Regions from separate parts of the Peribacillus sp. B-H-3 genome, predicted to be linked through region 1. Evidence: riboswitches for the same ligand, from Rfam matches in the RefSeq annotation. Region 1 holds a riboswitch; the other holds the start of a gene.
The links. A riboswitch is a leader RNA that binds a small molecule or an ion and turns the genes downstream of it on or off. The one in region 1 is predicted to bind cyclic di-AMP.

Region 1 (15,564 bases):
CATTTGAATGCTTGGAATGGTTTGGGGTTTTTTTACAAAAAAAGTTTATAATAATAATAAAGCATTAGAGCAAGGTATTTTCTGAACAATAAATAATGTTTTAAATTCAAGGATTTTGGAAAGCGTTAGACATATACATTTTGAAAAGCAGAAAGTAGGCGGGACGATGAAGTGGAAAAAAGGATTGCTGGTTTATAATCAAAATGCCGGCGGCGGAAAGCTTGAAAAGAATTTGGGAGAATGCCTGCCGGTCCTTTCGTGCAATATTGAGGAGTTTCTGGTTATTCAAACCAAAGAGGCCGGTGATGCAGAAAGGATATGCAGGGAATTCGGGGAAGATATGGATGTAGTATTTGTCCTTGGAGGAGATGGGACGGTTCACGAATGTGTCAATGGTTTGTCTGTACTTAATAAGCGGCCTGCCTTAGGCATTTTACCTGGCGGTACCTGCAATGACTTTTCGAGGACGCTTAATTTGCCGCAAAAAATCGGAAAAGCAGCTGAAGAAATGATGGCGGGCAGGATAAAGGAAGTGGATGTCGGTAAAGCCGGAGATAGGTATTTCTTGAATTTTTGGGGAATCGGACTTATTACGGATACTTCGAGCAACATTGATGAACATGAGAAAAACCTTTTTGGGAAAATCGGCTATTTTTTAAGTGCCATTCGGACGCTTGGAGATAATGAACCATTTTCCTTCACAATGGAGTATGACGGAAAAACGATAGAGGATGAAGCAATCATGATTCTCGTCCTCAACGGAAAGTACATTGGGACAAACCTGCTTCCATTTCCCCTGATCGATAGCCAGGATGGAGTAATGGATATCGTCATTCTTAAGAAATCAAACATAGCAGTATTCAAAGAACTTCTAGCAATGAAAAGGCTGGCAGCGGAAAGCGCAGAACCTGACTCGGGTGTATGGTATCTTCAGGCAAGTGATATTAAAATTCAAACCTCTCAGGAAATGGAAGCAGACACAGATGGAGAGATTTATCTGAAAACACCTGCCAATATTCAAGTCCTGCAAAACCACCTCCCTATGCTGTGCGGACCAGAAGCTTAACCTGCGGATGTCTTCAGTGGCGGCGGTTACAATAAAATTAACATAAAGTTTACAGCATTCGTTTGTTCATTTTGTCCAGTTTTACGTTAAAATAAGAGATAACATTATTTTCAAGTTTACGGGGGAACATAAATGATCTATCAAATGCAATTTGTGAAAGGCCTGCTTCATCCGGCTTCAAGCAGGTATCAATTAAAAGAGGCGGAAGCCGTGACCCGGTTTGGCCCTTCCTTGTTCATGCTGTATGCTGTCAGCTTGCTGGTTTATGGAGTTGGAGCATATTTTGGATTAGGGGCAGAATCAATCTCCAAAGAGCTGACTAAGATGACACCAGGGGAGTATGAAGCAGCGAAAATGCTGTTTTTATATGGAAAGCTGGCAGCGGGAATCGTGTTTCCCTCTCTATTTTTCTTTGGTGCATCCTTGGTTTACTGGATGCTGCTGGATATTGCATACATAAAAATTGTGCTGGTCCAAATGATCGTATTCATTTTATATCTGCTGGAAAAGCTGCTGCTTGTACCGATTTCCATTTTCCTGAACGTAAATCAGGATGCAAACCCTTTTTCATTCGGGGTAATAAGCCAGCACTTTACTTCTAATGAGTATTTGATTCACTTTTTTGGAAGTATTACGCTGTTCCAGCTTACTATGATTGCGCTAACCTGTTACTATTTAAAATTTTTGTCAGAGAAAAGCAGATTAATAGTTTGGCTGTCGGTTGCATTGGTTTTTATCATCACTTGGACAGCAGGAGCATTCCTCGCTTATCTTGATGTTAGTGTGATTCTGTAAGGGGCTGTGGAGATTATGAAAACTAAGTACAAAGCTATCATTCTATTGGCGGCATTATTATTTATTTGTATCAATGTGTATTTAATTGTAAAAGAAAACAGCAAAGTGGAAAGAACGCTCTTTGTCAGCAAATGGTCGTCTGTCAAAAAAGAGAACCTGACAAAATCATTTCACACTTCTGGCGTAATAAAACCAAATAATGAGTATCCGGTTTACTTTAACGGCGGGAACGGCAAGGAATTTCAGAAGTTCCTTGTTGAAGAAGGCGATGACGTAAGTGCAGGTACCGCACTTTTTCAATATACTTCTCCAGAAGCAGACAGGATCAAAAAAAATCTTGAAGCAGAAAAATCCCAGGCTGCAGGCGACAAGGATGGAATTGATGCATACATCAGCAAGCTTGAGAGCTATAAGGAAACCATTACAGCAGATATGCCTGTTACAGATGAAAATGCAGATATAAATAAAAACCTCAATCTTGCATCTGATGCCTCTAATCAGGCAATCCTAAGCGCGATTGAACAGGAAATTTATAAACAAGAATTAGAAAAGACTAAGCTTGAATCACAAATGAAAAGATTTGACGAACAGCTCGCCTTCATGGATGAACAAAGCAATACCGCAGCCGCAGCAAGCCAGGCAGATGGAATTGTGGAAAAAATCAATAAAAATTTGAAAAATCCTATTCTTACAATTGCATCCAAGACACCTTCGGTAGAAGGTGTGCTATCAGAAAAAGAATTTAGAATGGCCAAAACGGGGATGATGATAACCATCAAATCACCGGAATTAAAAAGACCGCTTAAGGGAACGGTCGTGAAAATTAATGCCTACCCTGTTAAGGAGCCTTCCGTCAATTCCAAAAATTCCTACCGTTTTAAAGGGAGCATAAAAGAAACCCAAAGGGAGCTTCCTATTGGTTCCAATGTTTCTCTAACCGTCACAGCAAAAAATGCAAAAAGAGTATCAGCTATCGAAGAGGAAGCTGTGCATGTAAAAAAGCAGCCTCATGTTTATAAAATAAACCCAAAAGGGTATATAAATAACCAATATGTTGAATTAGGCCTTCGTTCTCAAGGGAAGCAGGAAATAAAAAGCGGTTTGACTGCTGGCGAATTTGCTGTAGTGTCACCATGTAAAACGCCTCAGGATCATAGTTTGTTTATTACTCCTATATTAGTCAGCGAAAATGGAGCCCCAACTTATAAAAAAATTGCCAAGCACTTAACAATCCGCTATCTATTGACTGGTTTATTGGAAAAATAGATCTTTAATATTGGTGTTTTGGGCATTTCCTCTTGCTGCATTTTAAGCATGAGGAGATTTTTTTATTGAGGGCAGCGATCAGATGATTTTTTGCTGCGGCAGGAAATCCTGTCTGTTATCCAGCATTTTCTGCGGGTAGTTATAATCAAAAAGGATTTACAGATTTGCTTTTATAGGATAATATTTTATTATAATTCAATTTCCGCTTAATCTTGTTATTGAGAACGGGGGAACCAACTTTGCGGTGTATTCCGCTTGGGGTGAATTCTGACTTCAGAAAGGGCTAATGTGTGTTTCCGGGCCCTAACCCGACAGCTAACCTCGTCAGCGTCTTAAAGGGAACAGTATGTGAATTTCGTTCGCATGAAAAGACACCCTACGTGTCTTTTTTTTGAACCAAAACATCTATTTGTTTCCCTTACCGAGACAAATTTCTTTTCCACAATAGAATTTTACAGAAGGTGAGGATGTAGATGAAACGAATTGGTTTAGCTTGGCAAATATTTATAGGTCTGGTGATTGGAATTATTGTAGGGGCCATTTTTTATGGAAACTCTGACATAGCTAAATATTTGCAGCCTATTGGAGACATTTTTCTCCGTTTAATTAAAATGATTGTTGTACCGATTGTTATTTCAAGTATTATCATTGCTGTTGCAGGTGTTGGGGACATCAAACAGCTTGGGAAAATTGGCGGTAAAACGATTTTGTATTTTGAAATTATTACGACTGTCGCTATCTTATTAGGATTATTGTCGGCAAATATCTTCAAGCCGGGTGCCGGTGTAGATATGGGACACTTAAGTAAAACAGACATTAGCTCATATGTTGACACAGCAAAAACTACTGAACAGCATTCGTTTGCTGATACAATCGTTAATATAGTTCCTGCGAACCCAATCTCGGCAATCGCCAATGGCGATATGCTGGCCATTATCTTTTTTGCCTTGATGTTTGGTTTTGCGATTTCGGCCATAGGCGAAAAAGGGAAACCGGTGATTCACTTCTTCCAGGGAACGGCAGATGCCATGTTTTATATGACAAACCAGATTATGAAAGTGGCGCCAGTTGGCGTATTTGCGCTTATCGGTGTAACAGTTTCCAAGTTTGGGCTTTCTTCACTTATACCATTAGGCAAGCTCATCATTACGGTTTATGGAACAATGTTTTTCTTTATAATAGTTGTGCTGGGGCTTGTTGCAAAAATAGCGGGATTCAGTATTTTCAAATTAATTAAATCATTGAAAGAAGAGCTAATATTAGCATTTTCTACCGCGAGTTCTGAATCAGTGCTTCCTAAGCTTATGGAAAAAACGGAGAAGCTCGGCTGTCCGAAGCATATTTCATCATTCGTTATTCCGACTGGCTACTCATTCAATCTGGACGGTTCTACACTTTACCAATCGCTTGCCGCCATTTTCATTGCCCAGATGTATGGGATTGATTTGAGCATCACCAAGCAGATTTCATTGGTTCTTGTCTTAATGGTTACTTCAAAAGGAATCGCTGGTGTTCCTGGAGTTTCATTCGTTGTTCTCCTGGCCACACTTGGTTCTGTAGGAATTCCAGTTGAAGGACTTGCGTTTATTGCAGGTATTGACCGCATCCTGGATATGGGCCGTACCGTTGTAAACGTAGTAGGAAATTCCTTGGCTGCGATTGTTATTTCGAAATGGGAAGGCAAATTCGATCCTAATAGAAATGTCCATGCGGCAGAGAAGGTTAACGGATAAATGTAAAAAAGCTCGTATCTCTTAATGCGGTTCATCTTAGGATGGCCTGCATTAAGAGATGCGGGCTTTTTTTGGTGTGCCAGGCATGGCAACTATCTAGGTGGTGAAAGTCCACTGTGGGGGTACACATCGACCAACCACTAAGGAAGCGCAAGGTACTTATCGTGAGGTAAGGGCTGGAGGAAGCGTGGAATAAAATCTTGACTCGACGAACAGAAACCTGATACTAAGGCTCTATAAAGGGACGAGACTCCCAAACAAGTTAAAGTCCAAAAGATGTGCGTAACTTTGTAGGGTAAATCAGGCGAGCAAAAGAGGAAAGATAGTTGTCTTACCCTGGGAGGTCTTGCGGATGTACAGAAGTACAGTCGAAAAAGGTTAGCCGCAAGAAGTCAGCAGAAGCCATAGTAGTGAAATAATTTCATGAAGGGCTGAACAATTTATAGTGTTTCAACACCACGAATGCGTGAGTGACGAAAACTCCGAATGTGTTAATGGTAAAAGTATGAGCGTATCTCAAAGGATAACCAAAAGGGAGCTATCACTTACTACGTGAGAGGGAAGGAGAAACGAGTGTGGAACTTTTAGAACAGATTCTAAGAAATCAAAATATGAATGAAGCCTACTTACGTGTTTATAAAAATAAAGGTACAAGTGGGATCGATGGAGTGACAGTCGACGAACTAAAGCAATATCTGAAAGAGAATAAGGATGAACTGCGTCAGCGCATCAGAACAAGAAAATACCAACCACAAGCTGCCTTAAGAGTGGAAATCCCAAAAGAAAACGGAAAGGTGCGCAAATTGGGAATACCAACAGTAGTGGACAGAGTCATTCAACAAGCCATTCATCAAGTCTCAGTCCGATATTTGAAGAACAGTTCAGCGAATTCAGTTACGGTTTCAGACCAAAAAGAAGTTGTGAAATGGCGATTATTAAAAGCCTGGAATTTTTGAATGATAGTCATGATTGGGTAGTCGACATTGACCTTGAAAGATTCTTCGATACCGTCCATCACGATAAACTCATGCGAATTATATCCAACACAATAAAAGACGGAGATGTCATCTCGTTAATCAGAAAATACTTAGTCAGTGGAGTCATGGTGAATGGAAAATATGAAGACACACCTGTCGGTACTCCGCAAGGAGGAAACCTCAGTCCACTATTGAGTAATATTATGTTAAATGAACTTGATAAGGAACTAGAGATAAGAGGACTAAGGTTCGTGAGGTACGCAGATGATGCCCTTATCTTTGTGAAAAGTGAAAAAGCAGCGAACCGAGTAATGAACTCAATCGTGAGATTTATAGAAGAGAAATTAGGTCTTATAGTCAACGTAGAGAAGAGTAGAATCTCACGTCCAAAAGAATTAAAATTCTTAGGATTTGGGTATTATTACGACATTAAAAACAAGAGATATCAAGTGGAACCTCATCCAAGTTCGGTACAGAAGTTTCAAAGGAAGCTTCGACGACTGACAAAACGGAGCTGGAGTGTTCCACTAGACTACCGAATATTGAAACTGAAACAAGTGATACTTGGATGGGTAAACTACTTCAGAGTGGCAAACATGAAAAAGGTGACTGAACGAATAGACCAAAAGCTTCGCTCTAGAATTAGGGTCATCATCTGGAAGCAATGGAAAGTAACGAAGAAACAAATCAAATCGCTTATTCAACTAGGGATTCCGGAGGAAGAAGCGAAAGGATTAACATACTGTCGAAAAGGTTACCGATTCATAGGATTATCAAAAGTCGTCCAAAGAGCAATCTCAAACAAAAGACTAAAGCAGAGGGGAGTCCCCTCTGCTTTAGAACATTATCTAAAAGTACACACTGTGATATAAATTGAAACGCCGTATACGCGAACCGTACGTACGGTGTTGTGAGAGGGGTGAAAATAAATGACTTATTTTCCCTCTACTCGATTTATGGCTGCCACGTTCAATCTGGTACCAGCGCCATATTTTTATGTGCTGTATGGGCCCATGAAACTGAGTCTGAACGCATAAGCAGGATGCGGAAATCTATCTTTGTGATGGGTGCCCGGCTGCTTGGCTTTTACTGATAGTAAAACTGAGACAGAAATTGGCGGAAGCGCATGCCCTCTTCATGCTGATACTTGGCAATGAAATAGCTGCGTGCAACTGGAAGGGAAAGTTCTTCTGTTAATACTTCCGAAAACCTGCCTTCAAGTAATTCCCTTCTGACGATAGAGGACGGCAAAAAGGAAATTCCGAGTCCTTCTTCAATGAATCGTTTCGTCACTTCAATCTGTGTCACTACCATTGTTTGGACATAAGAGTATTTCTTCTTGATTTGTTTCAGCAGATCTCCCCAATATTCTGGGTGGTTATGAGTTAAAATCTTATGCTGCCGCAACAATTCCTCCATATCGACCGGCGGGCTGCTTTCGCTATACCAGCCATCATGCGGGGCAATCATGATGACAGGATCCGCGTAAAGCGGTGAACAGGTTAACTCTGTGTGTACAATCAGCATTCTCGAGAGCCCGCAATCAGCTTGTCCTTCTAATACCGCAGCGGGGATATCCTTAGACTCCATAACCTGAATTTCCAAAGATATGTCAGGGTTTAGGACCATGTATTTTTTCAGGATTGAGGGCATGATGGAAGAAGCAATTAATGGTGATATGGCAAGAGTCAGCTTGCGGGAACGGCCTTGTTTGAAATCTTCCATATCCTCAATGCCTTCTTGATGTATGGCGAGGAGCTTTTTTGCGTACGGCAGGAAGCGTCTTCCTTCTGCTGTCAGCTGGACCCTTCTCCCGATCCTCTCAAAGAGCTCGCTTCCTATGTACTCTTCCATCAGTTTGATGTGGACCGTAACGGAAGGCTGGGAAATAAATAACTCTTCAGCAGTCTTTCGGAAATTTTCATATTTTGCCGCAACTGTGAAGGTCTGAAGCCATTTTAAGTCCATAAGGAACCTCCTGATTAAAAAAAGTAATCAACTTTAGCGTAAAAATTCAATATTTTCTATTAATTATACGGCTTATTATATAAGTAGAAAAGGAGGAGTTAAAATGAGTAAAGGGTTGAAGGGAATCATTGCTGCTGAAACATCTATAAGCATGATTGACGGGGAAAGGGGTCTGCTGATTTATCGTGGATTTGATGCTAAAGAATTGGCTCTGACAAGGTCATTTGAGGAAGCGGCCTACCTGATATGGCACGGGGAATTGCCTGATGGAAACCAGCTTGATGCGCTGAAGGTAATGCTTAAGGAAAAAAGAATGCTGCAGCCTGAAACAATAGCAATGCTTCAGGCCTTACCTGCGGATATGGAATTAATGGCGGCCATCCGCACAGTTATTTCGTCTATGGGAACCCGGAAATTTAATGAAAAACCAGTTATAGAGCAGGCGATTGAACTAATGGCTGTCATTCCTTCTGTCATTGCCTGGCGATATAGGGAAAATAAAGGGTTATTGCAGATTGAACCTGATGAATCGCTCAATCATGTGGAGAACTTTCTCTATATGCTAACAGGTGAAAGGAGGCTGGGGGCCAAAAGGGATGCTCTGGAGGCCTATATGATTTTGACGATGGAGCACGGAATGAATGCATCGTCATTTGCGGCAAGGGTGATAGCATCAACAGAATCCGATTTAGCATCAGCAGTTACAGGCGCAGCGGGTGCCATGAAAGGACCTTTGCACGGGGGAGCGCCGAGCGGGGTCATTGAATTATTAAATGAAATAGAGTCAGGAGGGATAGAAAGAATACTCCGTCTCAAGCTTAATAACGGAGAGAAACTGATGGGTTTCGGACATAGGGTTTATAAAACAGCTGATCCAAGGGCAATTGCTTTACGTGAAATTGCCCAAAGAGTAAGCGGAAATAATTCTTGGCTTGAATTGGCTGTAGAAGTGGAAGACTGTGCGGTTAGATTACTCAAGGAATATAAGCCTGGAAGAAACCTTTATGCGAATGTAGAATTTTATGCGGCTGCCGTTATGAAAGCAATAGGTATGGAAGATGAATTGTTTACTCCAGCGTTTACAGCGGCGAGAATAACAGGGTGGACTGCTCATGTGATGGAGCAATGGTCAGATAATGCTATTTACCGGCCGGATGCGAGATATATAGGAGTAATTAAGGAAAAAGGGATGAGAGCTGCGGCAGAGAAAAAAGGATAAATTATTATAGTGATATTGAACATGAGTAAAGAGTGTTTAGCGCATTGCATACGCCAGGGGGGTATGATAAGATTTTTGTAGAGGGAGGCTGTGCAATGAGTGAAAAAAACCCTAATGAACAAAGCGTGATGCCGATAGACGGGGCAGCAGATTGCTGCTCAGGAGAATCTTCCCGAAAGAGCCATCATTCTGACGCTGTTAAAAAAAACCTGATAACTCGCTTGAACAGAGTGGAGGGTCAAATAAGGGGCATTAAAGGACTAATAGAAAAAGATACCTATTGTGATGATGTGATCACCCAAATCGCTGCCACTCAATCTGCTCTGAATGGTGTAGGAAAGCTTTTGCTCGAAGGCCATATGAAGAGCTGTGTGGTTGAAAGGATTCAAGAAGGCGACATGGAGGTCCTTGATGAAGTGCTTGTGACTATCCAGCGGTTAATGAAGAAATAAGAAACCAATAGTCAGTGAGGACAAGGAATGGCTCTGTTTTAGAGGGGATTATAGAGACTGGACTTTCCCCTAAGTGGCCAGTGCTGATTACACTTATGAATTTTTTGAAAGCTTTCTGTCAGAGAAGGCTTTTTATTTTTAGCTCTGCTAAAAAGCTAATATAGAGTCTGACGTGAAGACGGGCAGGGGACTGTTTGGCGAAAGCGAACTGGCAAGATGCCTTGAACAATAGAATGCTGCTTTTCTCTTTCTGTGTTGATGGCTAACTGAGCCACATCTTCACTGAGTAATGGAGATTTAGGATTCGCCAGGAAAATTCCTATTCAAATTATACAAAGGGGAATTGTTTTTGGTAAAATAATCAATAATGGACTTTTTGGGCATTCTATTGAAAACAGGAAGGACAAATGCCAGTTCGGAGGGATAGTATGAAAAATGAAAGAAAAGACATTCTTTATATGCATGTGCAGGCTTCCGAACGATTTGTGATTTCCTATGGAATGAGCTTTCAGGAATTTGTTTATTCCCTGCAGCATCCTCTTTCCAATCTTCTGCTGCTGAAGCATCAGTTTGAAGATGGAGAATTCAATAGAAACACGCTTTTGGATTATGTTCCAAGTGACAGTGTGATGAATCTGCTTAAAGAGGATGTCAGCGAGTATGGAGATTTTTGCTGGGTAGACTTTGAAGAAGAAGCAGCTCTTGATGATATAGAAGATAAGGAACTTGCGGAGCTTCTGTTTTTGGGACACACCAAAAGCCACTTAAGGCAGCCTTTTTTCAGAAAGCTGAATAACCATTTTGCATATCTTTCCCATGATGATGGATGGTTTAATAAAACGTACTACAGATCGCTTGATACATATTATAAAATGCTTGGAAACTTGCTTTCCATTAAGCTTGAGTCCCTTCGTGTTGAGAGGACATGGCTAGGTATCCGAAAAAAAAGCGAATATCCCCAGGTGCCGCTGGAGGTTTTCGAAAGCCTGGAGCCTCTTATGGGAGAGGGAATCGCCATTTCGCTGATTGGCGTGCAGCAGTCAAGGAACCGCATTGAAATCCCTATCTGGACTGTGGGCGATTATTTAAATATGGATGATATGATCGAAGCCTATAATGAGGCGAAAAACGATAGCGCCCATGCACTTGTTGTGTTTAACCGCAAGACCAAAGAATGGTCCGTAGTCCTGAAAAAACAATGATTTTTTATCAGACGAAATAATGGTCTGTAATACCTGCTGGCAGAATTGGCGGCATTCGAAAAAATGTAAACAGGGCTGACTGCCCATGAAGCCCGGTCCTTATGTGACCGGGTTTTTTTGAGGTCATCCTCCGGCATGATGGTGAATGGCTGGCCAATGGAGGCAAGCATGTTTACGGAATTAATTTTAAAGGTAAACAGGTGTAGGCCGTGCCCCTTATTTCATAAAATAGTGGCAGGTCTTTATGCTGTTAAAAAATGGTGAAATTAGAAAAAAGGAATAATATAAATTTTATTTCTTTGCTTCAGAAAATGATACAATAGAAAAGTCAAATTTCCTCGCATGCATGACAGCTGCCCCTAATTTTGCTATATAGCAAGCGCTAGGCATTAGCAAATGCTTACGAAGGAATATATTGCCTGAAAATTAATTTTTGTCTTGAATAATGGAGGTTACTGGAATGAAAACAAAACTGGGTCTGCTTTATGGCGGAAAGTCTGCTGAACATAATGTTTCCCTGCAAACTGCGTATGCTGTCCTTAAAGCACTGGATTTAGAAAAGTTTGATATACATCCTATCTATATAACTGAAGAGGGACAATGGGTAAACGGCCCGCAGCTGACTGCCCCTGTAGAATCTGTGAAAGAATTGGCTTATGCTTCTGAACAAACTTTTTCGCCATTGGCGTTAAGTGCGGCGGCTGAGGCTGGAGAAAATCGGGAAGGCTATGATGTTATATTTCCGCTTCTTCATGGACCGAACGGAGAGGATGGAACTGTCCAGGGAATGCTTGAGCTGTTAAACATTCCTTATGTCGGTAATGGAGTTCTTGCCTCATCTGCTGGAATGGATAAAGTCATCATGAAAAATATCTTTGCTCAGGCTGGCCTCCCTCAAGTGAAGTACACCTGGTTTGTGCGCACTCAATGGGAAAAGGACACAGAAGGTGCATATCAGAAGGTTGAAGAGGAACTTGGTTATCCTTGCTTTGTTAAACCTGCCAATCTTGGATCCAGTGTCGGCATCAGCAAATGCACATCCAAGGAAGAATTGAAAGCTGCCTTTATTGAAGCCTTCCAATTTGACCGTAAAATCATCGTGGAAGAAGGAGTTACAGCCAGGGAAGTGGAAATTGGTGTATTAGGCAACGATGAGCCAAAATGCTCTGTTGCCGGAGAAATTATTCCTAAAAAAGCCTTCTACGATTATAAAGCCAAGTATGAAGATGGTGAAACAGCCATGGTTATTCCAGCGGACATTTCAGCAGAGGAATACAGCAGTCTCAAGGAAATGGCCATTGATGCATTCAAATCACTTGATTGCTCCGGCCTTGTCCGTGCCGATTTCTTTTTGACTAAAGAAGGGGAATTTTATATTAATGAAGTGAATACAATGCCTGGTTTTACACCATTCAGCATGTTTCCGCTTTTATGGAAGCATACAGGCGTTGACTATCCTCAATTGATAGAAAACCTGGTTGAACTGGCCCAGCAGCGCCATGTTGAAAAACAAAAAATAAAATATACTTTCTGACTTTGGATAATGAGATACTTCCGTCAGCGGGAATCTTTCTGCCCAATAATGCGGGATATGAAGAGTAAGCAAAAAAAAGCAGAAGCTGCGGTTATCCAACTGCTGGCTTCTGCTTGCTTTGTTTTCTGACAGCATCACAGGGTTAAAATTTTAAGGAGGCGCAAGAATGATTAGACGAAGCTTGAAACGTGTTCATGAAATGGCAGGAGGCCTGAATGTACTGGAAAATTTCCAGGATGCCGAGATTTGCGGCGTTTCAATTGATTCAAGGAATATTGAAAAAAATAATTTGTTTATTCCTCTGAACGGCGAGAATGTTAATGGCCACCAGTATGTTGAAGGAGCTATAAAAAATGGGGCAGCAGCTTCATTGTGGGAAAAGGGTGTACCGAATCCGCCTGTTGGGCTTCCTCTGATTATCGTTGAAGATGCTTTGGCTGCCCTGCAGCAGCTGGCAAAAGAGTACCGCAGCGAGCTTTCGCTTAAGGTGGTGGGTGTGACGGGCAGCAACGGCAAGACCACAACAAAGGATATGACTGCAAGCCTGCTTCAGACCCGATACAAAGTTCATAAAACAAGCGGCAATTTTAATAACCATATTGGTCTGCCGTTAACGATTTTATCCATGGGTGAAGATACAGAAGCAGCTGTGCTTGAAATGGGCATGAGCGCAAGGGGAGAAATCAAACTGCTTTCCGAAATAGCACGCCCGGATGTTGCTGTTATTACCAATATCGGCGAGTCTCACTTATTGGATCTGGGATCGAGAGAAGAAATCGCGAATGCCAAGCTTGAAATCCTTTCAGGCCTGTCAGAAGACGGGGTATTAATTTACCATGGAGATGAACCTTTACTAAGAGACCGGATTAAAGCTGAATTCCCGGGAGTTCGAGTTATTTCGTTCGGCCGTTCTGAGAATAATGACATGTTCCCTATTACGATTACTCAGGAAAAGGACAGCACATCATTCACTTTAAATAGTAATCCGGGTAAAGTCATGACCATCCCTGTGCTTGGAAACCATAATGTTCTGAATGCTATGGCATCGATGCTTGCAGCAAAAGAGGCTGGAGTTTCTGAAGCATCCATGCAATCAGGAATGGACGAAATTCGTTTAACAAACATGAGGATGGAAATGGTCGAAGGAGCTAGGGGAGAAAAAATTATCAATGATGCGTATAATGCCAGCCCGACATCAATGAAAGCTGCCATAGAGCTAATGGAAGGGATGTCTGGATTTAGGAAAAAAATCCTTGTGCTTGGTGACATGCTGGAATTAGGAGAGCAGGAAGGCGATTATCACCAGAAAATTGGTGAACAGATTTCAGCCGAGAAAATTGATCAAGTTTATACATTCGGTCCATTGGCCAAAAAAATCAGCGACGGGGCTTTGACTGTTTTTTCAAAAGAAAATGTTTTTGCCTTTCAGGATAAAACCGAGCTGATTGAGGAGCTTAAAAAGCACACGGATACTAACGACCTTATTTTGGTTAAGGCTTCAAGGGGAATGAAGCTGGAACAAGTGGTATCAGCCCTTCAATAAAAAGATAAGGTTAGAACCATCATGATAAGCAGCAAAACAACATCAGAGTAAAGATGAATCTGCCCCTGGCGATGTAAAACCGTCAGGGGTTTTTTCGCTGCAATAAATTAGGTAAACTGATTTTTAAAACGATGTTATTTTGGGCGGTTTTCCGGGCAATACTTAAGTAGGAACATTTTTATGGCGGGGGTTCGGAATAAGCAGCAAAAATCTTCCGGCTTGGCATGTTTTATTCACCGGTTGCTTCATGTCTAGTATAAATCTGCTGAATTTTCCTTTTTTCCGGGATTTCAGAGTAAATAATCGCTGATGTATGGAATAGAGTATAGTAGAAAGAAACCTGTAATGTAAATTTAATGCAATGTGAAGATATCCTTTATTGCATTAGGGCGCTTAAGGTGGTAACATACAGTATGTGATTGCGTGTCATTGAATCGATGATAACTGTATGTGTATAATTATCTTTGCAAAAGACACAAATCAATGAAAGAGAGTTTACTGTTCCTTTTGAAAGAATTTCCGTTAAGTTTCTTCATTGTTTGTGAAGAATTCTGTACTTTTAGATAAAATAGGCCGCGCGTCTTGAAACCATATAAAAGCTGCCAGTGTGGCGGCTTTAGTTGCTAATAGGAAAGTCCGGCGTGACTGAGAAGTACTTCTTGGCCAGGCTGCCTCACAAGCCGATTGCCCTTACCGGCAGGGAGTCATTCTAGGATGATGAACCGCCCGTATCCGCAGCGACAACTCTTGTGATTCTTTTCCACTTCCGCACCCCTCAACGCATAAGGGCCTGTTTTTTGTAAGAGCCTGGTTTCTTCCGGGTTTCCATGCAGCTTCGCAAGCTATGACTTCTGCTGAAAGAAGAAAGGTGCAGCAGCCCTCACCTAATAACCGGCTACCTGCCGCGTATTGCTACTTTGACATTTCCGTTTTTTTGAATTTGATTTTGGTTACATGTACTATTAAAAGGGCGATATTTATATTTGGAGCCAGCGTTTTATGATTTTTCCTGCGCTTGTTATGTTCAATATGCTTTTCTTTTTAATAAATCATCATTGAGTTCATTATTTTTTAATTGTAGTCATTCTTTTAGGTGGTAATGAGAAAACTTTTCTTAAGGGTAAATTAATTATGCACTTATAATGCAGATCGCATTGGTGCTGTTATTCAACTGTCATGGGCAAGAAAATGATTTGCTTATGATAAATTACATGAAAAAAAAGGAGTACGACAATTTTGACTTTGTTTAGTGAATTAGGTTTAGACAGAACATCTATGAAATCAATTGAAAAAATGGGATTTGAAGAAGCGAGCCCGATCCAGGCGCAGACTATTCCTTTGGCTCTTGAAGGAAAAGATCTAATTGGCCAGGCACAGACTGGTACAGGAAAAACAGCTGCATTCGGTATTCCTCTAATTGAAAAAATAGATATTAAAGATGATCATGTACAGGGAATCGTAATAGCGCCGACACGTGAACTGGCAATCCAGGTATCTGAAGAGCTTTATAAGCTTGGATACGGCAAGCGTGCACGTGTTATGGCTGTTTACGGAGGACAGGACATCGACCGTCAAATCCGTGCCCTAAAGAAGTACCCGCATATCATCGTTGGGACACCGGGACGCCTGCTTGACCACATCAAACGCAAAAACATCCGCCTTGGCGATGTTCATACAGTGGTACTTGATGAAGCGGACGAAATGCTGAACATGGGATTCATCGAAGATATCGAATCAATCCTTTCGAATGTTCCTGAAGAAAGACAAACACTTCTTTTCTCTGCTACAATGCCTGAACCAATCCGTAAA
Region 2 (15,564 bases), 1.6 Mb from region 1:
TAATACACCGATGCCATTAATCATGGTAGTGTGTGAATCTGTACCAAAAACAGTATCAGGGAAGACTTCATGGTCTCCATTTGGAGTTTCAATTGAATGAACTACATTAGCCAGGTATTCCAGGTTTACCTGATGGACAATCCCGGTTGCAGGCGGTACTGCACGATAGTTATTAAAGGATTTTTGTGCCCAGCTTAAAAACTGGTAACGTTCGGTATTACGCTCGAATTCAAGATCCATGTTGACTTCCAATGAATCGAGAGTTCCAGCTTTATCAACTTGTACAGAGTGGTCAATGACCAGATCAACTGGAATTTCAGGATTAATTTTATCCGGATTTTCACCCAATGCAGCCATCGCATTCCTAAGGGATGCAAGGTCAACTACAGCTGGGACACCCGTGAAATCCTGCAGGATAACACGTGAAGGCTTGAATGGCACGTCAATATCTTTTTGTTCGCTAGTTCCCCATTTAGCAAGATTTTCAACATGCTCCTTGGTAATGACTCTGCCATCAACCTGGCGAAGCACAGCTTCAAGCAATACCTTAATGGAGTATGGCAGCCTGGAAACTTTTCCGGCACCTGCTTTTTCTAAAGCATTCAAATTGTAAAAATTGTAGCGTTTTCCATTAAGATCAAATGATGAACGCGCTTGAAAAATATCATTTTTCGTCATGTTTTCTTACCCCCTGTTAGGAATGTCAGATAGTAAATCTGAGCATAAGAGTAAACATGGCCTACAAAGAACAGCCAAGTTTACAAAAATAAATAATTGTTTGGCGAAAAGTTTGAATATTCTCCCATCCTCACTTTTCTCACAATTAAATTTTAATATAGAAATAGATATAAGTAAATATCAAGAAAGTTATTGTTTTTGATAAGTATTCCTTATGGTGATTTGGTTTGGTAATTCCTGAGGCAATTTAAAGCCGGTACCCTAAAGGAAACTTCCATACCGCTCCCTTTTTTATTCACAGTACATATTATTCTAACAAAACAAATTTATCACTTGCATAATTAACTTTTCTTATCACACCCTATAAAACGAAACTTCCATTTCAGGGGGGTTTTACTGCCGGTCTAAATGGGATGAATGGAGGTAATTCTTTTGTCAAATCGAAAAGCTAATCACGTAATCCCTGGGATGAACGATGCAAAAGCCCAAGGAATTGGGGCTGGATTCAATAAAGAGTTTCAAAATGAGCCCTTAACAGAAGAGCAAAAACAAAATAATAAGAAGCGTAAGAAAAATCAGTAACATTAAAAAAGCAGTACCGTCATTCTGCAAATCGCTTCAGGGTGTGCCGTTACTGCTTTTTAGTGGTAATTTAGTATCAATAAAATTAATACATCATACTTTAATATTAATTTTTTTCATACTATAAAATTAAAAGCAGGCTGCTTCACATGAAAGCAGCCTGCTTTTAATCTGTTGTTATCCTTCAGCATTCAATTCGCTTAATATGCCGCTGATATCCTTTTGAAATTGTTCAAGCTGTACTCGCTGATGCTCTGAGGCACTGCCAAGAGCCGTTTGTATCTGCTGAAAAGCTTCGTTTGCTTCCTGTTTCAGATGCTGAAGCTGATGTCCATACCCTGGACTATCAGTGATAATATCAACATAGGCATCCTGGACTTGCTTTACGCTTTGCTGCGCTTCTTGAAAAGTTCTCCGCTTATCCTGATGATTTAGCATATGCAGCACTCCTTTTTTCGTTTTCAATACTATAATGTGCCGACATTCAGTAAATATGTATGTGAGGCTCTTCTTAACACGAAAAAAGCAAGGGGAACAATAGCATAAAATAAAGAAAAAAGCCAATCTTAATAATCAGGAGGGGTAAACAATGAATAAAAACGATGGAAAAGATATCCGAAGAAATGCACCTAAAGGAGAAAAATCAGGACAGCCGGCTCCCTTAAGCGGTTCCCATAAAGTAAAAAATAGGAATCATTCCCGCCAAAAGCATAACAGCGGACATGATATGTAGAAAAACATATGCCCTGCATTGGATAGTTCCTTGAAGTAAAAGGAAGTCATCTGAACATCGGGTTACCTTTCGAAGCTCAAAAAGTAATTGCAGGCTAAATTGCAAAGAATTAGCCTGCGATTTCTTTGCTTATATACGTGCCTCCCTCTCTACACTTCTTATGATTTCACTACATATACTATCCAAAGGCAAAACGGAGGTAAGTGTATGGGGAATCAGCAATCCAATGAGGAACTTGAAAATGATAAAATTGACGAGTGGATGTCAAGGTATTTTTTAGACCCTGTTACCAGCTATCTGGACATAATGACTTTTCGGATGGATTTGTACGAATCAAGTGAGGAATACATCATTGAGTGTTTGCTGGAAGTTCCTCATATGGAATCAATTAGTGTGATTTTCAAGGGAGATACAATTATCGTTCGTGTAAACAAAAAAGTTGCTTGCCAAAAGGAACCGGCCGGCAATTTCTTAGAAAGAAGCATCTGCTTTCCTTATTCTATAGAAAATAAAAAAATCACTGCAGAGTTAGAAAGCCACATATTGACCATTAAAATTAACAAGCATCTTGAAGAAAAAAACAAGAACGATATTCTTTACATTAAAAGCGAATGAAAAACAATTCATTCGCTTTACTTTTGTTTTTCAAGCGGCAGCTACAGTGAAATGAGTGCGCCGATTGCACCGCTGTATTCTCCCCTATCAGGAAAATGCGCCTCACAGCCAAATGCGGCACTTGCCTCTTTCACTGCCTGCTTAAGCGGAATATTGTTAACCAGAGTTCCTCCAATAAAACAGATATCTTTTAAGCGGTTTGCATGCGCAGCCCCTACTGCTAACAATACTGCAGTCTCAGCTATCATGCCCATTAATGATGCAGCGATATCCTCTTTTGCCGGATTGCCCATTTGTGCAGCTTTTCCAAAATTACTTGCAGTAAAATGACCGGGAATAGGCGGGTTCTCTTTTCCATAAATATCCCTGACCTGCAAATCCGCCTGGGACCTGTCACCTTTTGCCGCATATGAAACAAGCTCCTTAAAGTTAGCCGTTCCCAGCAGCAGTGAAGATAAGCCGGTCAGTGTTCCTCCGCCCAATCCGCTGCCTGAAATCCTTTTTGATTCTGTTCCATGTAATAAGTAAATGGATGTGCCGGTACCGATGGAAACCAGGATCTTTGCTGCCGTATTTTTTTCCTCTCTGGAAAGCAGAAAAGCCGCTCCGGATAATGTCATTTCAAATTCATCTGCATAGCTGGCTTTAATCGGGAGCTTGCTCTGCACAAAGGCAGCTTTGCCTCCTGTTAAACCAATTTTTGCTTCGCGGCCAACCATTGCGATCCATTGAAGAAGCATTTCTATATCACTGTAATCATAAGCTTTTACATGAAGCTGCCCCTTTTCTATATATGCCAGTTTTAGCAATGAGCCGCCTGCATCTATGCCGATTGATTGAACCATCACCTTTCCTCCTGTCTTTAATATTAGCCGGTGAAGTGAAACTCTGTCCGGCTGCCCTTTTGTGTTGAAATGACTTCAAGCTGTGCATCTATCCGTTCTTTTAATTCAGGAACATGTGAAATTATCCCTACAAGGCGTCCGCTGCTTTGAATATCCATCAATGCTTCTATTGCCTGATCCAGCGATTCCGGATCCAGCGTTCCGAAACCTTCGTCAATAAACATGGTTTCAAGTGAGATTCCGCCCGAATGTGATTGCACTACATCTGCTAAGCCAAGGGCCAGGGCCAAGGCTGCTTTAAAGCTTTCTCCTCCTGAGAGGGTTTTTACGTGCCGTTCCTGGCCTGTATATTGGTCATATATGGATAACTCCAGACCGCTCTGAATATTTTTCCTAGTCGGATCAATCTTGCGGAGAAGCTGATAACGGCCACTAGTCATTTTAATCAAGCGCAGATTCGCTTCTTTTAATATATCATCAAGGAAAGCAGCCAATACGTATCGCTCAAAAGTAATTCTAAAAGGATTCTGGCCTTTGGAGATTTCATGAAGATGTCCGATTACGGCAAACTTTTCATCAAGTTCCTTTTGCTGAAGCTTAATTCTTTCTAAATCAGCTTTTATTTTGTTATTTTCCTGAATTGCTCCGGCAAGTTTCGAAAACAGCTCTCTGCACTCCGCAATTTGGGAATCAGCTGTTTCGAGCCTCTTTTGCATTCCATTTATATCGGGCATGCTTATTCCTTTTAAAGTTAACTCAAGCTGGTGATAAAGGCCAGTTACCGTATGATATTTTTGTTCATAGGCAATTATTTCGTGCTCTATGGCAACAATCTCAGCTTCTGATTTTTTTGAAGCTGTATATGCGCCATAAGAATCAAACCCCTGCTGCAGCAGCTCCTCCTTAAAACGATTCCTTTCCCCGGCCAGTTCTTCAGCCAAATTCGCTTCATTCCCTGAAAGAGAATGTATGTTAGCGGAAAGGACAGCTTCTTCCTGTATGGCTTTCTGAAGCGATGTCAGTGAGCGGTCCAGAGCCTCCTGGAGCTCTTTTTGCTTATTCTCCATATTTGTACACGCCAGATGATATTTTTCAGGTGTTCTAATTTCTTCAGGAAGGCCATCTTTTAAAGAGGAAAGCTTTGCCCGGGCTTCTAAATAATGCAACCTGGCTTGTTCTTCTTGTGTTTTCAGCTGTTCAGCATCCATTATAAACTTATTTTTTTCTTCTTTAAGCAGTGCCAATTGATTTTCTATTTTAGGCAAATCATCCCTTTTCAGCCGAAGAGCATCTGTCTCTTTTAGAAGAATTATTTTGTTATTTTTGGCATCAAGAAAATACTCGTTGATTTTATCTGCTTGAAAAGCTGAAATCAGCTTTTTCAATTGCTCTGTTTTTTGATCACAGTCCTCCAAAAGTGAGGAATATTTTATATCCGCTTTATAATATTCCGCTTCGGCTTTGCTTTTCTTTTCTTCTGCGAGCTTTAAAATTTCCTGCTGCTTTTTCAGCTGGGCCTCTGAAGGCATGGATAAGCTACTTGCTGCCGGATTTGGATGGTCGGCTGCTCCGCATACAGGACAGGCTTCACCAGGAATCAGTGACTGGGCCAATAAACTGGCCTGGCTTCCCATCCAATTGTGATTTAGCTCCTCCATACGGCTTCTCTCCTGCAAGAGATCGCCTGAAGCCAGGTTTAATGCTTTTTCTTTGTTAATCCGTTCTCTTTCAGCTATTTCCGTCGTTTGAAAAAGCTCCATAAAATAGGTGATTTTATCCAAACGCTCCTGGTTTTTTTCTGTTTCTCTTTCTTTTCCAGCATAATTCACCGCAGCTTGTTCACAATGTCTTTTTTCTGCAAGCAGCTTTTCTTCCGTTTCTTCACAATTTTTCAAACGTTTTTCTGTTGTGGATTTTTTTTCCTCAGTGTCTTTCCAGGATTTTTCTGCCAAAACGGCAGCTTTGCTGTATTGGCTAAATGCCTCCACAGAACCTTTCAGCTGCTGCAAACGGTGTAATTCTCTTGAAACCTCTTCTCTTTCGCTGCTTCTTTTTTTCTCAATTTCATAGTTTTCTTCCAGAAGAACCTTTTTCTCTTTGAGGGTTTCAGCATTTTTCCTTTGTTTATCTAATTCTTGCCGGACTTCATTCAGCTGTTTGCCGATTCTAAGGTAAAAATGCTCCTGCTTTTCTAAGGCAATTGCACGCTGGGCCAGAGCAATGGCTGATTTTTTTTCATCAATTTCAGATTTTCGCAATTCTAAAGACTTTTTTTCCGTTTTCTTTCTTTCAAGCTCTTGAAATGTGGCGATAAGCCCCTCTGCCCGGATTATTTCCGCTTTTATTTCATCCCTTATATTCTGCCTTTGAACATTAGCGACTTCCAGGTTTTGTAAGTTCATTTCATTTTTGTATAATTCTTCAGTCAGCAGCGGCAAGATATTGTTTTCATTGGGATCTTCTGCAGCGATATACATTCTTAATTCTTCGTTATCCCCTGGCTGAATGTTCCTTATCAGATAAACTCTTTCCTGACGGGATCTATCGCTTTGTTTCTTTAATAATGCAGCTTCTTCCTTCAGCTTTTCTTCAATATTTTTATACATTTCTGTATGAAAAAGCTTCTGGAGGATTTGCTCTTTATCTTTGCTTTCTGAGGTCAACAGTTTTCGGAATTCTCCTTGCGGTATCATTAAAATCTGCCTGAACTGGTTCGCATCCAGACCCATCAATTGTTTGATCTTTTCTTCCACTTCCCTGACATTGGAGCCCAGCAATTTTTTGCTGCTTTCTTCTATTTCATACAGTTCAGCCTTTGCATTTACAATTGTAGTGCCTTCGCCCGATTTCTTTCTTCTTTCCTGCTGGGGTGAACGTACTATATAGTAGGTTTTCCCCCGTAATTCAAAGGTCAAGGCAACCTCTGTCAGCAGATCACTTTGGGCAAATTGACTCCGGAGCTCCATTCCATTTCGATCTTCCCCGCTTGCCTTTCCATATATGGCAAAGCTGATTCCATCAAAAATAGTGGTTTTGCCTGCTCCTGTTTTCCCCGAAATTACAAACATGGTCCGGCTCTCAAGTTCTTCAAAATTAATAGTTTCTTTTCCGGCGTATGGACCGAATGCCTGCATGACTAGATGAAGGGGTCTCATTTTAGCGCCTCCTCTTTTTTTACATCCTCAATGACAGATGTCATAGCATCCCGTTTGAACCTATCGAATTCCCTATCTGTCATTTCCCGGTAAAATGTTTCAAAAAGTTCTAGTTCAGACTTTCTATCATCTTTAACGGAAGAAAAAGATTGCTTTCTTCTGCTGTCAATCAAATCCCATTTCCTCTCCAAATGAAGCACATTCGGATATATCTTTCGCAATCTGCTGATTGGATCCAGAATGGCACCTTCATCAAGCAGAGTAATTTTGAGATAATCATCCAGCTTTTGAGACTGATAGAATCCAGGATCAAGCAATTCTTCCATGTGTCCCTCAAGTTCTCTCATATCCTTTTTTGCCTGCACTGGCCGATATGACAATTCAAAGGACCCGTCAGCATCCATATTAATAATAGAAATCGATTTCCTCTGCCTGGCTTCTGAAAAAGAGTATTTCATAAGAGAACCAGAATAGAAAATTTTTGGATCAGAAATGGCATCAGGACTATGTAAATGACCTAAAGCTGTATAATCAAATGCATCAAACAAATCGCTGTTCACACAGCCTGTCCCGCCAACTGACAAGACTCTTTCTGAATCGCTGGTTTTCCCGCCTAAAACAAAGGCATGCCCTACAAGCACGTTAGGCTCGTTAGGATTCAGCGTGTTCTCTATTTTATGAATCATGGCCTGCATCGCATCCTGATGTGAGTGTATACGCTCGTCATCAAGGAGCTGTCTTACCACACCCGGCTCTGTAAAAGGGATACAATAGAAATTAACTCCTCCTACATTCACGGGCAGAAAATTATCATCCAGCTTTCCTTGTAAATAAAGCCCGCTGTGTCTGTACCAGGATGAACCAAATGATAGTCTTTCAGCGCTATCATGATTTCCCGAAATCGCGACAATTGGAGTTTTCATCTCCACATTCAATGTAAATAGCATTTCATCCAGCAAATTAACTGCCTCTGTTGGAGGTACCGACCTATCATACAAATCCCCTGCTATAATAATCGCATCCGGTTTTTCTTCCTCTACAATATTTATGAAATGAAGCAGCGCCTGCCGCTGGTCTTCAGTCATGTGTACTCCATGAACGATTTTTCCCAAATGCCAATCTGCCGTATGTATGAATTTCAAAGTATTTCACTCCGTCCCTATAATGATTTGATTGTATTATAACAAAAAAACAGCTTGGGCACATACGTTCCGGATACACCAACTAATGGAAACTCTGGCTTCATGGCCTGATTTCCAAAAAAAAAGCACACTTTTTTAAGTCTGCTCTTTCCCTTAATTAAAAAGGTTTTCATATGTATGGAGATTCACCTTCCGCTCCAACAGCTTTTTCCGTAAAAATTTATGATCCCTTTTTGGAGTAGCCATGATATATCCCCGGATGACAATATCCTCAGTAATCATAGGAGCCTTCTCTTTTATGGCCAATTCACCGATCTTTCCTGCTATTTTCTGCCTGGCAACATCCCTGAATAGCTCGGGCACTGGACTTACCAAGTCCTCCAGCAGCTCCTTTTGCTGCTGTGGCCACAGCTTTTTAGTCATGCCGACATAATATTCCTCCCAGTCCATGTCCGATTTCCCATCATTTTTCGGCATCCTTTTAAGGAATTTTCGAAACATAAAAAAGCCGCCTATACTCATCATGGATACCAGGACCACTACCCAAAAAAGAATAAACCACAAAAACCACCCATCAAGCATGATGTTTTGCCTCCCTATTATTGCAGAATTTTAATATATATCTCATAAAACGGAGAATACTTTCCAAAGTCAGAACCCATTTATTCGCGTCATTCAGTCTAAGAACCTATTTGTTTTTGGACCTTTCCTGCTGTTTGCTATATAAATATTAATTATTACCATTTATAATTGTTCTTTTCCATTATACTGTATGTTGCCAAAAAACTGAAAGTATAAAAAAATCTTACAAAAGAATGCAATGGGCCTTTTTTCATGATACAACTTTATTTATACTCACAAGAAATATGCAGCATGAAGATATTCCAATATTCAATAAAATTTCTATTTTAAAGGCTCATTTCTTAAAGATTGTTGTTTTGTATTCTGTGAGGCGATTCCATTGTTAAGTCTGTTTAATTGTAGGGTAAGGTGCTAGACTCCTGCTTGGATTAGCGGAACAGGCAGACCCCGCAGGCGCAGCCTGGAGACTCACCGCCCGTCCCCGCGGAAAGTGAGCATCCTGTAGCTGAAATAAACCACCTTGTTACATAGTACCAAAGTTTACGAATACAGCCTTTTTAAAACAGAGCAGTACGTTTCAAAAAAAATGAAGATGCTGGGAGATTAAAATGAAATATTACTTCAAGTTAAATATTGTAAGTATTATATATGCTCTTATCGTATTTATTCCAATTGAACTTATGGTGAATGTTTATAGAATTGGCAGGCTAACAAGCTGGGGGATTAATGCAATTCATTTTTTGACTTTTGTTACGCTTCTAATTGAAATAATTGCTGGCACAATTGTCCTTTATTCCTCATCTAAAAAATGGCTGGGCAGAAGAATAGCAAACCTTTGGACTGCCATCTTATGGATACCCTATTTCATCCTTTTAATTTATGTATTCGTTTCTTTATTTCCAATAACTTATGGTGGAGACGACCCAAATTCAGCCTCTGGCCTTTTCATCATTGGAGGATTAATAGTGTATCCATTTTATATACTAGTTCTTAATCTTTTTTGCAGGACAAGTAATAAAAAAATTTAACCTTGCCTATTGAACAAAATTAAAAGGCTCTTTTCTTAAAGAATGTTGTTTTTTAATAAGTTCTGTGAGGTAATCCCATCGTTAAGGCAGGTTGATTGGAGCGTAAGGTGCGAGACTCCTGCGGGATAGCGGAACAGGTGAGACACCGCAGGCGCAGCCGAGGATGCTCACCGACCGCCCGCGGAAAGCGAGCATCCTGGAGCGGAAATCAACCACCTTGTTCAATAGCAACAAAGTTTACGAAAACAGCCAATTAAAAAGAAAACAGCTTTGCTTATAGCCTGCAAAGCTGTTACAATTTATTACTTTTTTAAATGAAATGGTACTGTGGTCACAACTACATTACGCTTATAAAGCAAGTAAGCGCGAATCAATAGGCTCGACTGGTTATGAAGGATATTATGCCAGCTTTTCTTCGGTATGAACTGAGGAATCAGCACCGTGACCCTGTAATTCGATTCACTGGCCTTATGTTCTACAGTATCAATGAATTTCGTTAACGGCTGAATAACACTTCGATAATAAGAATGCAGAGTAACAAGCCTGACATCCGGCTGCCACTTTTTCCACTTCTCTTCGAATGATTTTTCATCTTCACGTTCAAAAGCAACATAGACAGCAATGACCTGGTCGGCTGTAAGAGACTTTGCATAATTGATTGAGTTTTCAACAACATGTGTCATACCGGCTACCGGCACAATGATGATATTTCCTTCTATAGGAAGGATGGGCTCGCAGGATTTTAAGCTTAGCTGCTCGCCTACTGCATCATAATGCTTCTTGATGCTGTGAAACATTAAAACGATAAGAGGCAGGAAAATCAGCACAGCCCATACCTGCCCAAACTTGGTAATAAAGAAAATCATCATGACCGTAAAGCTGATCAGCGCGCCAATAAGGTTTGTGATTAATTTTCCCATCCAGCCTTTTGGCTTTTCTCTGACCCACTTAACCAGCATGCCTGTCTGCGACAATGTAAATGGAATGAACACTCCCACTGCATATAAAGGAATAAGCTGTTCGGTCTGCCCATTAAAAATAATAATCAAAAGGATTGAAGTAGCTCCCAATGTAATGATTCCATTTGAATATCCTAGCCGGTCCCCTCTCATCGTAAACATTCTGGGGATGAATTTATCTTTAGCCAAATTAAAGGCAAGAAGAGGAAAAGCCGAATAGCCTGTGTTGGCAGCCAGGATTAGAATTAAGGCTGTTGTTCCCTGGATGAAATAATAGAAAATATTCCTTCCAAATGTAGCTTCAGCAATTTGTGAAACGACTGTTTCCTCTGTTTTAGGCGTAATTCCATAATAATAGGCCAAAAAAACAATTCCGGTAAACAGCACAGCTAATAATGATCCCATTGCCATTAATGTTTTGGCTGCATTCTTCGGAGCAGGATCTTTAAAATTGGGTATTGCGTTCGAGATTGCCTCGACTCCTGTCAGTGCAGAACATCCGGAAGCAAAAGCCCTCAACAGCAGGAACAGCGAAATGCCGGCAACAGGGGTCCCAAAATGCGGATGAAGATTAGACGGTACATCTCCGGAAGTGATATGGAATAGCCCGACCACTAGCATTATGAATAATGCAAGCACAAATAAATATACCGGGTAAGCAAGGATTGAAGCTGATTCTGTAATCCCGCGGAGATTCAGTATCGTTATAAAAATTACTAGCACCACCGCAATAGGCACCGTATATGGATGCAGACCCGGAAACGCCGATGTGATGGCATCCGTTCCTGCAGACACGCTAACTGCTACTGTCAGTATGTAGTCAACAAGCAGCGATCCTCCTGCTATTAATCCAGGATTTCGGCCTAAATTTTCTTTAGATACTACATAAGCCCCGCCGCCATGCGGATAAGCGTAAATGATTTGCCTGTAAGAAAGAATAAGTGCTGTCAATAAAAATAGGACACCCACAGCAATAGGAAGGGAGTACCAAAAAGCTACTGCGCTTATTGTTATTAATACAAGCAAAATCTGTTCGGGACCATAAGCCACAGAAGACAATGCATCGGACGAAAGAATCGCCAAGGCTTTCAGCTTATTAAGCTTTTGATCGCCTAGTTCATTAGACTTCAAAGGCCGGCCGATTAAAAGTCGTTTAACCGCTGATAACATAGTACACCACCATATTCATGTTTTGTTATTATAGTACCCTGTATACATAACTTAAATCGCCGGGAGACTATAATTCTAGAGAAGAAGTGATATGCGGCTAAAAAGAGACAAAAAAAATCCGCAAGGCATAAACAAGCAGCCCTGTGGACATAAAAATGCATAGTCACACCAGCTTCACCTTCTTCTCCTATACGCCTACGGAGTTAGCTGTCGGATTTGGGCCAAAGAGTAGCCCTACCTAAAAAATTAGGATTCACCCCAGTGGCAAGAATATGCCACAAAAATGGTTTCCCCGTTCGAATTGATTCAGCGATTTAGAAATATGAAACTGTTGATATCATACCGTGACGTTCTAATTTTGTAAATAAAAATTTTGTTTGGCATTAATTAATTTTATTTATGGATTGCTCTTGAATTTGATGTTAACAAAGCAGATGCTGATAATGATTAAACAAAGTCCCGCGAGAAGGTTTAACGTTATAGTTTCGTGCAGCAGAAATGAACTGCAAAAAATGGCAATGAGCGGAATAAGGAAAGTATAAGAACCTACTTTACTTGCTTCTCCAGAACCGACTAATGTGAAAAATGCAAGCCAGCCAAATGCTATTACAAATACTGAGATAAACAGCAGATTTGAGACAAACGGAACATTCCAGTCAATGTTTCCCCAGTTTTCTGTACTTGAACCCGCAGCCAATAAAAATAAACCTCCTATTAGGAGCTGCAGTGTTACCATCCAGATTGAGTCCACCCTGTCACTTGTTCTCTTGACATAAACCGTTCCAAGACCCCATCCAAGCGCAGAAATAAGCGCAAATAATATACCAGCTGCAGATATGCTTCCAGTAAACCCTCCAGAGCTAATAACAGCGACACCTGCAAAGCCTAACACCAGGCCAGCAATTTTCAGGGGATACATGGACTCCCCAAGCCACATCCATGAAAATATTCCAAGCAACACAGGTTCAATAAATACAATTGCAGAAAAAAGCCCTGCTGGCATATATCCTAATCCTACCGTTTGAAAGCCATAAAAAACGATAATATTAAGAACGGCTGAAATAAGATAAGCTTTCCAGTTTTTCTTGAAGTTAAGCAGCCTGTAACGGGGCAGTGCAACTGCAAGCAGAATGATTCCGCCTAAAATTGTTCGTATTCCCGCAAATAATAGCGGCGGACTATAGCTTAAAGCCATTTTAGACAGCGGCCAATTAATTCCCCACATTATAACAAGAAAGGATAGAATCAAGACCGTCCTTTTTTGTGAAAGTTGTTTCATGTAGATGCCTCCTTTAAAAATCATACTTACCAATATTACTGCAATACGTTAAATTAATAAAATAATAAGCCTGGAAAATTCAATCAAATTTAAAAATGATACATTTTTAACATGTTCACCAGGAATGAATAATCATCCAATATTTACAATGGTATTAAACCATGCATTTTAGGAAGATTAACATGTAAGGAGGTGAAAACACATGGCAAATCGCAGCAGCAACAACAACCAATTGTTAGTTTCAGGTGCAGAACAAGCTCTTGAGCAAATGAAGTATGAAATCGCTTCTGAATTTGGTGTACAATTAGGTGCAGAAACAGTAGCACGCGCTAACGGATCAGTTGGCGGAGAAATCACAAAACGTCTAGTAGCTACAGCTCAATCACAATTAGCTGGGCAAGCAGGTACTCGATAAAATTAAATATTAATGGCTTAGACTGCCTGCACATGCAGGCAGTCTTATTATGTTTAGTTATAGTCTGCAATGTAATTTAAGTTGATCAGGATTGTATCAGAATGCCTTTGTTTTAATTAATTATGTTAACTGCAGTTAAGTTTAATTTTATTTTCCTGTCTGCATGAGGAAATCCGCAGAAAAGATTGACTGAGCCAAATTTTAAAAAATCCACATGTGTTACGTCATTATAGGGCGGCACTGCAGTGTATACGATCCACTTTTATAGTCGTACACTGTCTTCTGAAAATCCCAAATAATTGCTTTGTGCATATTAAAACCAGCATTCAGTTAGCACTTGCATTGTAGCTTCCTGCTATCACAGGACGTCCTGACTTCTCTGCTGCCACACAAGCAACGGTTTTAGCAGAAGTCCTTAAAACCAGCACCTATCCCCTCCAGTCTATATGCTCTATTAAAAACCCTTTAAGGAGGCTAACCGGCAGATCACTTCATGAGCCTTCATTCGTTTCATTCCGCTCCGCGTGCATACTACCCGCTCCAGCGTTTACTCCTTTGCTTCAGTTTATTTTTCTGTAAAAATTCGGGAGTTGGCAGCTGGGATTAGTTTCTTATTTTGACTACTATAAAACTTAGTTTCCATATAAAAAAGACCAGCATTTTTGCTGGCCCTTCGTCTGCTTGGCGGCGTCCTACTCTCACAGGGGGAGAACCCCCAACTACCATCGGCGCTGAAGAGCTTAACTGCCGTGTTCGGAATGGGAACGGGTGTGACCTCTTCGCTATCGCCACCAAACTATGAGGAACGTTGTTCCTTCAAAACTAGATAATAGAAGAAGATTTTGAACTTCAGGAACAATACATGCTGTCTGGCTGCGAAAGCCAAACCGTACGGCTGCTTCGCTTCTTCTGTCTGAGACGTCCGTCTCTTCCGCCAGAAGCTCCATCATCCTACCGGTTTATGCAGGCTTTCTCCGCTTTTCAATTTGGTTAAGTCCTCGATCGATTAGTATCTGTCAGCTGCACGTGTCACCACGCTTCCACCTCAGACCTATCAACCTGATCATCTTTCAGGGATCTTACTAGCTTGCGCTATGGGAAATCTCATCTTGAGGGGGGCTTCATGCTTAGATGCTTTCAGCACTTATCCCGTCCGCACGTAGCTACCCAGCTATGCCTTTGGCAAGACAACTGGTACACCAGCGGTGCGTCCATCCCGGTCCTCTCGTACTAAGGACAGCTCCTCTCAAATTTCCTGCGCCCACGACGGATAGGGACCGAACTGTCTCACGACGTTCTGAACCCAGCTCGCGTACCGCTTTAATGGGCGAACAGCCCAACCCTTGGGACCGACTACAGCCCCAGGATGCGATGAGCCGACATCGAGGTGCCAAACCTCCCCGTCGATGTGGACTCTTGGGGGAGATAAGCCTGTTATCCCCGGGGTAGCTTTTATCCGTTGAGCGATGGCCCTTCCATGCGGAACCACCGGATCACTAAGCCCGACTTTCGTCCCTGCTCGACTTGTAGGTCTCGCAGTCAAGCTCCCTTGTGCCTTTACACTCTGCGAATGATTTCCAACCATTCTGAGGGAACCTTTGGGCGCCTCCGTTACTCTTTAGGAGGCGACCGCCCCAGTCAAACTGCCCACCTGACACTGTCTCCCGCCCCGATCAGGGGCGCGGGTTAGAATTTCAATACAGCCAGGGTAGTATCCCACCGACGCCTCCACCGAAGCTGGCGCTCCGGCTTCTCAGGCTCCTACCTATCCTGTACAAGCTGTACCAAAATTCAATATCAGGCTGCAGTAAAGCTCCACGGGGTCTTTCCGTCCTGTCGCGGGTAACCTGCATCTTCACAGGTACTATAATTTCACCGAGTCTCTCGTTGAGACAGTGCCCAGATCGTTACACCTTTCGTGCGGGTCGGAACTTACCCGACAAGGAATTTCGCTACCTTAGGACCGTTATAGTTACGGCCGCCGTTTACTGGGGCTTCGGTTCAAAGCTTCGCTTGCGCTAACCTCTCCCCTTAACCTTCCAGCACCGGGCAGGTGTCAGCCCCTATACTTCGCCTTGCGGCTTCGCAGAGACCTGTGTTTTTGCTAAACAGTCGCCTGGGCCTATTCACTGCGGCTTTTCCGGGCTATTCACCCTAAAAAGCACCCCTTCTCCCGAAGTTACGGGGTCATTTTGCCGAGTTCCTTAACGAGAGTTCTCTCGAACACCTTAGGATTCTCTCCTCGCCTACCTGTGTCGGTTTGCGGTACAGGCACCCTTCATCTCACTAGAGGCTTTTCTTGGCAGTGTGGAATCAGGAACTTCGGTACTATATTTCCCTCGCCATCACAGCTCCGCCTTCATGGAAACGGGATTTGCCTC

Region 2: linked by a shared signal. The riboswitch ahead of ACN6MY_RS11170 (APC family permease) and the one ahead of ACN6MY_RS03250 (cation:dicarboxylate symporter family transporter) in region 1 are both predicted to bind cyclic di-AMP.

What each region holds. Positions count from the first base shown of each region.
Region 1 covers NZ_CP183879.1:676,541-692,104, forward strand. Annotated here, with positions in the region: gene ACN6MY_RS03235 (YegS/Rv2252/BmrU family lipid kinase) at 167-1,066, shown strand; gene ACN6MY_RS03240 (hypothetical protein) at 1,199-1,861, shown strand; gene ACN6MY_RS03245 (efflux RND transporter periplasmic adaptor subunit) at 1,877-3,127, shown strand; cyclic di-AMP (ydaO/yuaA leader) riboswitch at 3,321-3,472, shown strand; gene ACN6MY_RS03250 (cation:dicarboxylate symporter family transporter) at 3,601-4,860, shown strand; gene ACN6MY_RS03255 (hypothetical protein) at 5,436-5,816, shown strand; gene ACN6MY_RS03260 (reverse transcriptase domain-containing protein) at 5,726-6,709, shown strand; gene ACN6MY_RS03265 (LysR family transcriptional regulator) at 6,924-7,805, opposite strand; gene ACN6MY_RS03270 (citrate/2-methylcitrate synthase) at 7,909-9,024, shown strand; gene ACN6MY_RS03275 (metal-sensitive transcriptional regulator) at 9,120-9,476, shown strand; gene ACN6MY_RS03280 (hypothetical protein) at 9,905-10,678, shown strand; gene ACN6MY_RS03285 (D-alanine--D-alanine ligase) at 11,139-12,212, shown strand; gene ACN6MY_RS03290 (UDP-N-acetylmuramoyl-tripeptide--D-alanyl-D-alanine ligase) at 12,379-13,755, shown strand; gene ACN6MY_RS03295 (DEAD/DEAH box helicase) at 14,992-15,564, shown strand, end outside.
Region 2 covers NZ_CP183879.1:2,257,885-2,273,448, reverse strand. Annotated here, with positions in the region: gene acnA (aconitate hydratase AcnA) at 1-678, opposite strand, end outside; gene sspO (small acid-soluble spore protein O) at 1,111-1,260, shown strand; gene ACN6MY_RS11210 (hypothetical protein) at 1,438-1,698, opposite strand; gene ACN6MY_RS11205 (small acid-soluble spore protein P) at 1,850-1,993, shown strand; gene ACN6MY_RS11200 (Hsp20/alpha crystallin family protein) at 2,201-2,608, shown strand; gene coaW (type II pantothenate kinase) at 2,650-3,453, opposite strand; gene ACN6MY_RS11190 (AAA family ATPase) at 3,477-6,608, opposite strand; gene ACN6MY_RS11185 (exonuclease SbcCD subunit D) at 6,605-7,750, opposite strand; gene ACN6MY_RS11180 (DUF2621 family protein) at 7,904-8,332, opposite strand; gene ACN6MY_RS11175 (hypothetical protein) at 8,941-9,360, shown strand; gene ACN6MY_RS11170 (APC family permease) at 9,663-11,489, opposite strand; cyclic di-AMP (ydaO/yuaA leader) riboswitch at 11,667-11,811, opposite strand; gene ACN6MY_RS11165 (DMT family transporter) at 11,887-12,768, opposite strand; gene ACN6MY_RS11160 (small, acid-soluble spore protein, alpha/beta type) at 12,971-13,183, shown strand; rRNA gene rrf (5S ribosomal RNA) at 13,863-13,979, opposite strand; rRNA gene ACN6MY_RS11150 (23S ribosomal RNA) at 14,170-15,564, opposite strand, start outside.